3 regions of the Halomonas sp. KM-1 genome follow, and region 3 is predicted to be linked to each of the others. Evidence: predicted binding sites of a transcription regulator. Region 3 holds the regulator's gene; each other region holds the start of a gene.
What was found. Region 3 encodes FliA, which starts transcription of late flagellar genes. Its sites were predicted from a motif close to CTAAAGTTNNNNNNNNNNCNGCCGATA; they were not measured.
Positions count from the first base shown of each region.

Region 1: the regulator FliA is predicted to act here: its motif matches at 1,958-1,984, upstream of B8115_RS16590 (flagellin).
Region 2: the regulator FliA is predicted to act here: its motif matches at 2,764-2,790, upstream of B8115_RS16630 (flagellar protein FlaG).

Region 1 covers NZ_BAEU01000138.1:44,736-48,901, reverse strand. Annotated here, with positions in the region: gene B8115_RS16605 (flagellin) at 1-453, shown strand, start outside; gene B8115_RS16600 (hypothetical protein) at 638-1,333, shown strand; gene B8115_RS16595 (hypothetical protein) at 1,320-1,868, shown strand; gene B8115_RS16590 (flagellin) at 2,096-3,850, shown strand; gene B8115_RS16585 (tetratricopeptide repeat protein) at 3,997-4,166, shown strand, end outside.
Region 2 covers NZ_BAEU01000138.1:55,360-59,525, reverse strand. Annotated here, with positions in the region: gene fliF (flagellar basal-body MS-ring/collar protein FliF) at 1-1,669, opposite strand, end outside; gene fliE (flagellar hook-basal body complex protein FliE) at 1,968-2,297, shown strand; gene B8115_RS16630 (flagellar protein FlaG) at 2,310-2,675, opposite strand; gene B8115_RS16625 (PAS domain-containing methyl-accepting chemotaxis protein) at 3,039-4,166, shown strand, end outside.
Region 3 covers NZ_BAEU01000136.1:22,339-26,504, forward strand. Annotated here, with positions in the region: gene B8115_RS16170 (EAL domain-containing protein) at 141-917, shown strand; gene B8115_RS16175 (EAL and HDOD domain-containing protein) at 1,018-2,229, shown strand; gene B8115_RS16180 (RNA polymerase sigma factor FliA) at 2,290-2,997, opposite strand; gene B8115_RS16185 (flagellar protein FlhE) at 3,061-3,477, opposite strand; gene B8115_RS16190 (hypothetical protein) at 3,474-3,977, opposite strand; gene flhF (flagellar biosynthesis protein FlhF) at 4,059-4,166, opposite strand, start outside.

The DNA of each region.
Region 1 (4,166 bases), on a different contig from region 3:
GGGCTGCAAACCGGCTTCAACGGCGTTTCCGTCGTGGGCGAAAACCGCCGCGTGCACATTCAGGTGGGCGCCAACGACGGCGAGACCATCGCCATCGAGCTTCAGGCCATCAACCGGCATTCGCTGGGGCTGAATGGCTTTCGCGTGGTGGATGACGACACCGGCACGGCCACCGAATCACCGCTGGATGCCCTCGACGAAGCGCTCAAGCGCACCGACCGCCAGCGCAGCCAGCTCGGCGCGCTGTACAACCGCTTCGAAGCGGTGATCGACAACATTCAAACCACCGTGGTCAATCTCAGCGCCGCCCGCTCGCGCATCATGGATGCCGACTACGCCCAGGAAGTCTCCAACCTGGTGCGTGCGCAAATCCTGCAGCAGGCCGGCTTCGCCATCCTGGCCCAGGCCAATCGCCAGCCGGAGCTGGTGTTGGAGCTGCTGCGCCAGCGCTGAAGCCGCCTCGCTCCGAGCTTCGTCAACACGAAACGAAAATTTTTTTCCTTTCTCCCTAAAGTCCTGCCGGCAAGTGCCGTTAGATAGGATAACGGCTAGTCATGTCTATGCCGAATGAAGTTGGTTTTTGGCAGTGTTCCTAATGCCGCCAATAAAAATGACTATTAATTGATAAGGGTAGTCGATGAGCAAGTATCGTTCCAGCCGTGCCATTCTCGTATTGGAAGCGCCATGGGAACTGGATGAGGATGATGCCAACCGCAGCAGTGTGCTTCCCTTTATCGAAGGTGTAGCGAAACTGACTGGTGATACGGAAGTTCACTATGCCAATTTTTATGATAAAAAGAGTTTTAATAAGGCGCTGGATTGCTTGTGCAAGGGCGATTTTGAAAACCGTACGGTCTATATAGCGGCGCACGGGTTCAAGAACAAGGTTGCAGGAGTCCCGCTTATAGACTTGTTGGTGCAGGTGGGTGAGAAGTCAAAAAAACACCGTATAACAGGGGTGGTCTTGGGCTCGTGTTTCGTTGGCGAGCATACCGTAGCGATGGAGGTGTGTCTCGAAGAGTCGGGGCTGCGCTGGTGTGCCGGCTATACCCCGGCTGCCAACTGGCTCGATGCGACTCTGATCGACTGTGCACTGATTGCTCGGATGTCCGCAGTTGAGGAAAGCGTTTTCTATGACCGTGAACTCATAGCGAGCGAGCTGGCCGAATCGATTCGCCTCTTTGCCGACGACTACATTATCGGTATCGATTACGAAGATAATGACGTTCGCCTTTGTGACGCTCTGCGCTTTGTTGCACAGCCGTGTGGCCGAGGGCATCGTGCGCGCGACATTACCGAAATGGTATGGCGCTTTAAGAATGAAGAGATCTGATTGTGTGCATACTCGACTAGCAGCCTACCACGATGCCGTATACACCCAGGCAGAGCGGGAAGCGCAGTTTGGCATGTTCGAGCTGGTCACCCCGAGAGATCGGCGCGAGGACAACGATGCCCTTATCAATGCCGCTCAGACGACCCTGCATGCCCTGGGCTATCCCGCGACGATGCGGATCGCCGTTTCCCTGCTGCTGCTGGCGGAAGAAGTAATGCCGCTCGACGCCGAGCGGCTGCGTAAAGCATTTGGTGAAGAGATCGCTTGCTTGGTAGAAGCCAGCCGTGCCGTAGGCGAACCCGGCAATGCGAAAGATTGGCACGCCTCGCTGGAAAAGTTCGCCCAAGCCCCAGCCGATTGCCAGACCCTGCGTATGGCGCTTATCCATGCTGCCATCGAACGCGGCCCCGAACCCACGCCGCAGATGGACTTCTGGTATGCCGAAGCTTTGGCCCTGCCGGCCGCGCACCCTGGGCTTCGTGCGCAGGTCATAGCCAGGCTCGAAGCCGACATGGCGGCGTTGTACGCGCAATGAGTGGTGCTACGCCGCCAGGCCCAGGAGGCACGGTTTCGCTAACTGCCCGCAAGCCTCTCGAGGTTAAGAAAAATTTTTTCGCTCTCACCCTAAAGTCCTGCCGACAGGTGCCGTTAAACAGGGTAACGGCCAACGGCGCCGTTGAGGTAGGCCCGAGATGCTGGGCCAGGAAAACAAGGTTCAGTGGGCCCGCCAATGGAGCCCTCAACGAAAAGAAGGAATGACCCATGTCAGTCATCAATACCAACATCACATCTCTGATTGGCCAGTCCAATCTGCAGAAGAGCCAGAACGCTCTGCAGACTTCCATGGAGCGTCTCTCCTCCGGCCTGCGTATCAACAGCGCCAAGGACGACGCCGCCGGTCAGGCCATCGCCAACCGCATGACCGCTCAGATCACCGGTCTGAACCAGGCACAGCGTAACGCCAACGACGGTATCTCCGTCGCTCAGACTGCCGAAGGCGCACTGAACCAGATCAACGACAACCTGCAGCGCATTCGTGAGCTGACCGTTCAAGCCCAGAACGGCACCAACTCCGACAATGACCTGCAGTCCATCCAGGACGAAATCACCCAGCGTCTGGCTGAGATCGACCGTATCTCCTCCGAGACCAACTTCAACGGCGTCGATGTGCTGGCTCAGGACCGTGAGCTGCAAATTCAGGTCGGTGCCAACGACGGTGAAACCATCAGCGTCAACCTCAAGGAAATCACTTCCGCTACGCTGAACCTGGCTGATTTCGACGTGCGCCGGGTTGTCGAGGTCAACACGGGCGATCAGGTTCAGTCCATCGTTTCCGGTGATCTGCCTGCGGTAACACCGACCACTACGTTCGGCACTGCTGATGATGTCGATGTAGTAATCTCAGCTGGCGGCGTGGTTGCTCCGGATGGTGAAGATCTGGGTGCTATCGTTGGCGCTGCCACAGCTTCCGTTCAAGGCTTCCAAGTTTCTGATAGTGGTCAGCTTTATGCTCAGATCGAATATTCTGGTTTTGAAGCCGATGGCACAACTCCTGCTACCGAGACCCGCTTTGTAGCTATCAGTGCTTCCAACGTCAGTGCAGGCGGTACCGTTGATCTGTCTGGTGCGGCACTGACCACCACCACCATCGACAACGGTCAGCCAGCCACTGCAGGTCAGCTCACCTTCACCTTAGAAGGTCAGCCGGTCACTCTGTCCGAGAACTTCGACAATGCTCCGGCCGGCACCACTTCATTCGTTCAGGACGGCGATAACCTCTACATCCAGGTGGTCGATGGCGATGACACCCAGCTGTACGCCGTCTCGGCTAGCCAGATCTCCGCTGGCGGCACCGTGACCTTCGACTTTGATGGGGTTACAGCCGATTTCTCTGCGACCACAGTGAGTGTCGATGCTTCAGCGCTCGAAGGCACCCTGCGCGAAGTGCTTGACGAAGACGGTGTAGGCACCGGTACCTACGTTGACGATCGTGGCGAGGCAGGTCTGTTCCTCGCCGCCATCAGCGCCGGCGGTACTGCCACCGTGCAGGAAGCAACCTACACCGACGCTCAGGGCGCTCAGCAGAGCGTTGAGATTCGCTTCGGCGGTATCGATGGTCAGACCAAGTTTGCCACCATCCAGAACGAAGCCGGTGAAGACGTCAACTATGCCGTGACTGGCGCCGGCACCGATGCCGACCCCTACGTGGTCGACATGGATCAGCAGGTTGCCCTTGGCCAGACCGGCAACCCGCTGGCGGCTCTGGACGCAGCGCTGAACAAGGTGGACAGCCTGCGCTCCGAACTGGGTGCCGTGCAGAACCGCTTCGAGGACGCCATCAACAACCTGCAGACCAACAGCACCAACCTGCAGGCTGCTCGTTCGCGCATCGAAGATGCCGACTACGCAGTGGAAGTGGCCAACATGACCCGCGCGCAGATCCTGCAGCAGGCCGGCACTTCCGTACTGGCTCAGGCCAACCAGATCCCGCAGAACGTGCTGTCCCTGCTGGGTTAATTGCCAATCTGAGCGTCACACGCCAAGGGCTGCAACGGCCCTGGTAACGAACAGGCTCCCATTTGGGGGCCTGTTTTTCGTTTTGGCATTTGCGCTGCCGAGTAATCTAGTCTTGACCTTTTTTTATTAATCCCAAGGAGGCTTGCGTGGCCGTGCGCACATACTCGCAGCATCAGGCTGCCAAACCTTCAGGCAAGACGATCAAAACCATCATGGGTCTGCTCAACGCCGGTGATGCTGCTGAAGCAGGGGAACGCCTGGAGGCGTTGATCAAGCGCTATCCGCAGGATCCTCAAATCATCGGCTTGTATGCTCG
Region 2 (4,166 bases), on a different contig from region 3:
GCTCGCGCAGCTCGGCCAGATGGTCTTCATAGGCCGACGAGCGACGTTTGCGCTTGGGCTTCTGGTACGGCCGCAGCTCATCGTCTTCTCCGGCCGCCTGCAGTTCGCCCTCGGTCGGCTCACCATCGTCACCCACGCGTACCTGCAGGCCGGTGCCCGGAGCGCTGGCGAGCAGGGGCTGCTCGGTATGGCGCTTGATCAGCGGACGCAGGACCAGCAGGTAACCGAGGAGTACACCCAGCGCCACCAGCAGATAGCGTCCGATGGTCAGAGCCAGCGAATGAACCTCGGGCGATTGCCACCACTCGAACTCTTCGGCTTCCGTCACGTCGCGGCTGAACGGGCTGTTGACCACTTCGATTTCGTCGCCACGTGCCGGGGAGAAGCCGATGGCCTGGCGCACCAGACGCTCGATCTGGGCGATCTGAGCCTCGCTCAACGGCACGCGCTGCCATTCGCCGTCTTCGTTGCGCTCTTCGCGATAGTCCACCACTACGGCGGTGGTAAGACGGGTCACCTCACCCTGACGATGCTGAATGTGCTGGATGTTGCGGTCGACCTCGAAGTTGACCACGTCGTCCTGGCGTAGGTTGTTGAGTGCCTGCAGGCTCTGCTGTGCCTCTTCGGTGAGCTCACCGTCTTCGTCGGTGGGCAGCTCGATGGGCGAAGGGGCCACCCCTGGCGGCGTGTTGCTCAGCGCGCCGGGGATGCCCAGCGCTAAGCCGTCGCCGCCGTTGTAGGAAAGACTCGACTGGCGGCTGCGTATCGCGGCTTCGTTGGGCGGCTGGTTGGGGCCGAAGCGTTCTGAGGTCTCTTCGCGACGGGAGAAATCGATCTGGGCGGCGACCTGGGCACTGATGTTCTCGCGACCGAGGATCGGTGCCAGAATGTTTTCGATACGTTGCTGGAAAGAGCGCTCCACCTCGGCAATGTAGTCTAGCTGGGTGGCATCGAGACCGCGGCCCTGGCTACTGGTCTGGGAAAGCAGGCGGCCGCTGTGGTCGACCACGGTGACGTTTTCCGCGGCCAGGTCGGGAACGCTGCTGGATACCATGTGAACGATGGCGCTGACCTGACCGTCGCCCATCACCCGGCCCGGCTCCAGAGTGACGATGATAGATGCCTTGGCGGGTTCACGATCGCGCACGAACACCGAAGAGCGCGCCATGGCCAGGTGCACGCGGGCGCGCGCTACCGGCCCCAGGGATTCGATGGAGCGCGATAGCTCGCCCTCCAGGCCGCGCTGAAAATTGACCTGCTCGGCAAACTGGCTGACGCCGAAGGCCTGGTTGTCCATCAGCTCGAAGCCGACGTTGCCACCACGTGGCAGGCCCTGCTCGGCCAGCTGCAGGCGCAGGCTGTGTACGGAATCTCCCGGCACCAATAGTGCAGTGCCGCCTTCACTGAAGCGATATGGGACGCCGCGGCTTTCCAGCTCGCTGATGATGCGCCCGCCATCGGCCTCGGTAAGGTTGCTGTAGAGGACACGATACTCAGGCGCACGCGCCCACATCAGCAGTGCGACCACGATGGCGATCATTGCAGCGCCACCGATCAGGATGGCGATCAAGGGGTTGCCGCGCAGCTGTTGCTGTAGGCGCTCGACCACCGCGGCGGAGCCGCTGGCTGAGGAGTCCTGACGCTCCTGCGTCGTGGCGCCGTTACTCATGCTTGCCCCCGCATGAGTATCCATTCAGCGACTGCATGAGGCGCGCACTGGGCTGCGTGAAGTGTGTTGCTGGAAGAAGGCATCGACTGCATCCGTTCACCGCGTTCTGGCTGCCCGCAAGGGGCGCAACTGTGATGAACGCTATTATGCGAGCCGCCATCCACTCCAAAGGCAGGAAAAGCCCCTTTTTTACCTTCCATTTGGTCGTTTGGTAGGCGCCGCAACCTGATAGGCTTGCTCTACATTCCAGTGGGCCCGCGTGAGCCCGCCAATCAATACGAGACGAGGGGTGCGGAACATGAGTTCACCTGCCATCCAGTCGGCATTGGCACAGATGCAGACTCTGGCGGCCCAGGCCAGTGGGCCGGCGGCCAAGGGCCAGCTGGTATCGACGCAGGTGGGGCAGGGCGGTTTCGCCGGCGAACTGCAGGCTTCGATTCAGCGTATCAATCGCCTGCAGCAGGCCTCCGCCGCAAAGTCCATGGCCTTTCAGGCCGGCGATCCCAATGTCGAGCTCAACGACGTCATGGTCGACATGCAGAAGGCCAGCGTGGCCTTCCAGATGGGCCTGCAGGTTCGTAATCGTCTGGTTACCGCCTACCGTGACGTCATGAACATGCAAGTCTAAGCTGTACAATGCCTAGGCTTGCAGGTTGATCAGGCTACCCTTGAATTCATCGAGGCGCTCTGCGATGGCCAGGACTTCTTCGGCCGGGATCTGGCGTAGCACGTCTCCCGACTCGCGGTCCACGATGCGTGTAATGACGCGCGTTGTGTCATTGAGTTCGAATTCCACGCCATACTGACGCAGCACCTCGTTGATGCGTTGGATCGGCTCCACCAGGTCGGCCTGGCTGGGCGACATTGCATGGCTCTCGGCCTGGGCCAGCATGGAGCCGGCACTGGGCAACGAAGCCAGAATGTTCTCCTTGCGCTGACGTGGCGTCAGGTCGTGCAGCGCTGAGCTGCTCAAAGCATTGGTGGCGTCGGTCAATGGCGAAGACATGGTGTTTTTCCTTTTATTTGATGCCCTGCTGATGCTGGGCTTCAGCATCTCCCCAAGGCTGCTTGAAGACAGCCCATCCCAAGTGGCATATCGGCCGAAAATGGACCGACTTTAGTCTTTTGCATGATTTTTTGTTCTTTTTTCGTGGTGTCTTGTCAGCTGTTGGGCAAGCTGTTGAAACGATTGATGTGAAACGCTGTTCATTTCCTGCTTGTCAATATCCCTTTGGTGTAACCCTGATCCAGGTCATGGCAACATTAGTCTTGTCTGTTTAGCCTCGAGAAGCCATGGAGGGCTAGGGGGCAGGGGTGTGTAAACAGCACCGCTGTTAAGACAGCACGACAATGCCATGGCAGAGAGACTATGCGCATCAACCAGCCAGTGACCGATCGAGAGTACGAGATACGCGACGACCAGAATCTCATTTCACGAACCGACAGCAAGGGTCGCATTACCTATGCATCGTCAACGTTCTGTGAGGTCAGTGGCTACTCCCGCGAGGAGCTGATCGGATCTCCCCACAACCTGATACGACACCCGGACATGCCGGAGGCTGCATTCGAGAATCTGTGGAAGACAATCGAGGCTGGCGAGGTCTGGTCGGGGCTGGTGAAGAACCGGCGTAAGAATGGAGATTTCTATTGGGTGCACGCCCATGTGGTGCCAATCGTCGAAAACGGCCAGTTGCAGGGCTATACCTCGGTGCGCGTCAAACCGGCCCACGGAGCCAGTGCAAAAGCTGAGGCGATTTATGCCCGGCTGCGCGAAGGGCGTATGAGGGGAGTCCGCCTCGATCGCGGGCGGCTCGTATCCACTCGCTCTCTGGAACGCATGGCGGACCTATTGCCGTCAGGACACGGTGGAGTATTGTTAGTCATGTCTCTGGTAGCCAGCGGTGTGATAGCTGCCAGCGATCTCATCGGTTGGCCCGGAAGGCTGGCCGGGGCCGTGGCGATTCTGACAGTGGCTTTTATGGGTAAGCGGCGCTTCGATGCTGCCGTTGGACGTGTCCGACATTTTGCCATGCAGGTAGCCGCAGGCAACTTGGCAGCGGCCTCACCACCCTTGCGCCGCGACGGCATGGGCGAGGTGATTGCGGCTCTGGGCATCATGCAACGCAGCCTGGTGAACATCGCCGGTAACATTCACAGTACGCTGGACGTGGTCGAGCGAGAAACGCTGGAGTTGGAGCGTGACAACCGCAGCTTGGCCGAACGTGCTCAGCAACAGTCCTCTTCGCTGCAGCAGACCGCCGCCAGTATGGAGGAGCTCACGACAACGGTTCGGCAGAATGCCGCGAACACTGACCAGGCGGAAGCCGAAGTGGGGCGAATGCACGAAGTCGTGGGACGTAGCGAAGATGAGGTTCAGCAGTTAGTCGAGAGCATGCGCCACATCACCGTCAGTGCCGACAAGATGACCGAGGCTATTGAGGCCATCGAGTCACTGGCTTTCCAGACCAATCTATTGGCGCTAAATGCCTCTGTTGAA
Region 3 (4,166 bases):
ACTGAGCGACTAAAGTTTTTACCAGCACCGCCGATAGGATGGTCAAGTGGGCTTGACCGGTGACGATTAGACGAGACGGTGAGTGCACTGCACTGCTCAAACACGCAGACGATACCGAACAGGCCCGGGAAGGAGTTGCCATGCATCGATGCGCCGAGAAGGAGGGACACTGCGAACGCTGCGAAGGCGAACTTCCTTTCGACTTCACCATGGCCTTCCAGCCGATCGTCGATCTGGGCTCGGCCAGAATCATCACCTACGAGGCTTTGGTGAGAGGGCCCGCCGGCGAATCTGCAGGCAGCATCCTGGCCAAGGTGACGCCCCGCCTGCTCTACCGCTTCGATCAGGCCTGCCGCATCCGCGCCATCGAGCTTGCCAGCCGGCTCGGCATGCGCGAGAGCCTGTCGATCAATTTTCTGCCCAATGCCGTTTACGAACCCCAGGCGTGCATTCAGGCGACGCTGGCCATTTCCCAGAAGGTTGGGTGGCCGACGGAGCGGTTGGTGTTCGAGGTTACCGAAAGCGAAAAGGTGCAGGACCAAGAGCACTTGCGCAACATCATCGAAGCCTATCGCAGCATGGGATTCACCACTGCCCTGGATGACTTCGGCAACGGCTTCGCCAATCTCGATCTGTTGACGATACTGCACCCGGACCGGCTCAAGATAGACCGCGCCCTGGTGATGGGTTGCGATGACGACGTTCGCCGACAGGCGATTCTCAGAGCCCTCGTCAGCCTTGCCGGGGAGCTCGGTATCGACCTGATTGCCGAGGGCGTGGAGACCCGCGACGAGGCACTGTGGCTGGGGCGTCACGGCATTCCGAAGCAGCAGGGCTTCTTTCATGCGCGCCCCGCCCTCGAGAGCCTCGCACCGGATCTCGAACCGGGCCTCGCGGCGCTGCGCCAGGCATTGTAGATGCTGCAAGCGCAGGACAAGCGGCACCGGAGCCGCCGTCATATCTGGAAACATGAGAACATACCTGGGTGTTGCAACACTCAGCAGGGAGCCAAGCCACATGCCCGACCAAAGGGGTCCAGAGCCTTTCACCATCGCTCTCCATCCGGTTCACGATGCCAGCCACCATCACGTGGCGGATCGTCTCGTCTACACCCGGCGCAGCGACGCCGAGGATGAGGCCGAGGACCTCATGTCCGCTACCGCCCGGGCCCTGGCCAGCGCCGTCTACGAGCTTGGCGATGCTGGGCTGCTAGGCGACAGGACGCTGTTCGTCGACCTGCCCCTGGAGTGGCTCGATCGCCCCGAACTGCTGCCCACCCCGGCACCGCGGCTAGCGCTTGGCGTTGCCGAAGCCAGTACGCTGGATAGCGAGCTGCTCGGGCGCCTGGATGACATTCGTGAGCGAGGCTATCGGGTCATCGTGCCTTCTCGGCTGTTCAAGCAGGATCCCGAGGCGTTGCTTGGCCGCTGTGACATCATACAGCTGAGCTCACCCAACGAACTGGACGAAAAGACGCTGGAAAAGCTCCCGGCTCGCAATATCAAGCTACTGGTCGGCAATCTCGACAGCCGCGATGCCCTGGAGCGTTACCAGATGATGGGCTGCGATTACTATGACGGCGACTATCTGGCACGCCCCAGCTTCATTTCCTCGCCGCCCCGTGGACGCCACGGCAACCGCGCCGCCCAGATTCGCCTGATTCGCGCCCTCTATGAGGAAGACAGCAGTGACCTCAACCGACTGCACGAGCTGGTGGTGCAGGTGCCTCATCTGCATGTGGCGATTCTGCGCCGCGCCAACTCTACCTATTTCAATCCTGGCGGCAAGGCGGTCGATCTGCAGCGTGGGGTACAGATCCTGGGGTTGATAGAACTGCGTCGGCTGATCCTGACCCTGACCCTGGCAAGTCTGCAGCCCTCATCCCGCATCGTGCTGCGTATGGCGCTGATCCGCGCCTTCATGTGCCGTCATCTGGCGGCCCCCTTCCCTACTCTCGATCCCGAGGATGCCTTCACCACCGGGCTGTTCTCGATGATGGATGCCCTGCTCGAAGAGGATCGCAATACCTTGCTCGACCACCTGCCTTTGGGCGAACCGATCATCAAGGCATTGAAGTATCGCAGCGGACCTCTCGGTGCCGTGCTCGTCCTGTGCGAGAACCACGAGCGCCAGGTCGAAGAAGCTATCGATGAAGTTCCCGCTGACCGACTGCATGGCTGCTACATGAACGCACTGGCCAGCACCAAGGCGTTGATGGATAACCTGTAGGCATGCGAGAGCTGCCTAACCGCGCCGGGTGCTTGGAGAAAGCCTTACGCTTGGGAAAACCTAGACGTCGTTGTCCGCCAGGCGTGCCCGTAACCGGCTTACCGCCTGGCTATGCAGTTGGCACACGCGTGACTCGGTGACACCGAGCACGGCGCCGATCTCCTTCAGGTTGAGCTCTTCCTGGTAATAGAGCGCCATCAGCAGCTTTTCGCGCTCGGGCAGTGCCTCGATGCCATCGACCAGTTGCCGACGCCGCTCCTCGTCGATGAGCATGTGATAAGGCGTATCGAGCGAAGCGTCCTCGATGCCGGGTTCGGCGCCTTCCGAGACGAGCACCTCGAAGGGCAGCAGATGGCCACTGTTGGTATCACTGAGCAGCTGGCGATACTCCTCGAGCTCCATGTCGAGCTCGGCGGCTATCTCAAGCTCGTCTGCCGCCCGGCCGAGCTTCTGTTCCAGACTGCGCACGGCCTCATCGACCGCCCGGGCATTACGCCTCACGCTGCGAGGCAGCCAGTCGCGGCTGCGCAGCTCGTCCAGCATGGCGCCACGGATACGCTGGCTGGCAAAGGTAGCGAAACTCGCCCCCTGAGTGGCATCGAAGCGACCCATCGCCTCGAGCAACCCCACGGTGCCGGCCTGGATCAGATCATCGAGCTCGATACTTGCCGGCAGTCGAACCTGCATCGACAGCGCCTGGCGCCTCACCAGCGGCAGGTACTCCTCCAGCAGGTCTGCCTGTTCGATCTTGCCTCGTGCTGTGTACATGCTCTTGCTCTCGCGGCTGACGGTTCCCTCGAGCGATGCCGATCGGCGCTCGACGGGTCAGAATCACTGCAGGTCGTCGTGATTCACGATCACTTGCAGCCCCTGCAGGGTTGCGGCACGCTGCCCACGCTCCTGTAGGGAAAACTGAAAGTTCAGTGGCGTATCCGCCGGCACACCGGCCAGTGCCTCGGTCTGCCCTCGCGGCCCGGGCAGGCGAATGCAGGCCCCCGGATGGCAGAGCCAGGCGTTCACCTCCCTGCCGGCTGGCGGCTGAAACTGCCAGACCACGCGGCCCATCACCTGCCCGTGTGCCAGTTCGGGAGATGGCGGCAACAAGGCAGCGGACATGGCGGGTCGCTCGGCCATGACGACGTGCACGGCAGGCGCCGTGGCCACCCAACTGCCGGCCGCCTGAGCCATGCCCGCCCACAGCCCGCCAAGGGTCAGCAAACAGAGTTGCCCCAACCTGGTCGGTTTCATCGCGCCAATACCAACAGTTCGATATCGAAATACGCTTCCGCAACGTACTGGAGATTGCTCAACAGGCCCTGGCGCCCCACGCCCGACGGGTGCACGGCAATCAAGCGACGCGGGCCACCCTGCTCGGCGATCTGCTTGAGCATGCGATAACCGCGGCGGAACGCCTCCAGATCGTCGTCTATCCACAGCGCCCACTGCGACTGCTGCGCTGCCAGCAGCGACAGATGCGGGCTGGAGATCGGTAGCGCCACGATACGCCAGCTGCCGGGATCGCCTACCCAGCGCCGCCCTTCCTGCGCCCAGCTTTCAAGCAGCTCGGTGACTCGTGCAGTGTGTCGCTCGGCAGTGCCCGGCAGGCCCAGCACCATCAGCGTCCGCTCCCCCTCACTGCGCGGCGGCCTCGGTCGCTCCACCGCCGCCTTGGTGCCGGCAGGCTGAGCACTGGACCGCTTGGGTCGGACATTCTCCGCCTTGTTTCCTGTGGCCAGCTCGACCAGCATCTCGGCCACGTGTGTCGGGCACTCATCCTGCGTCGTTCCATTTGCCCATTGGCGCAAGCCCGCGGCCTGGTCCCATCCCATCTAGCCTGTCTCCCGTTCACCGAGGCCAAGGTGGCGAATGGCATCGCGCACCAGGAAAAGTTGTAGTAGAGACTCGAGCAGCGCCACGTCTCGGCGTCGGCGACGCCC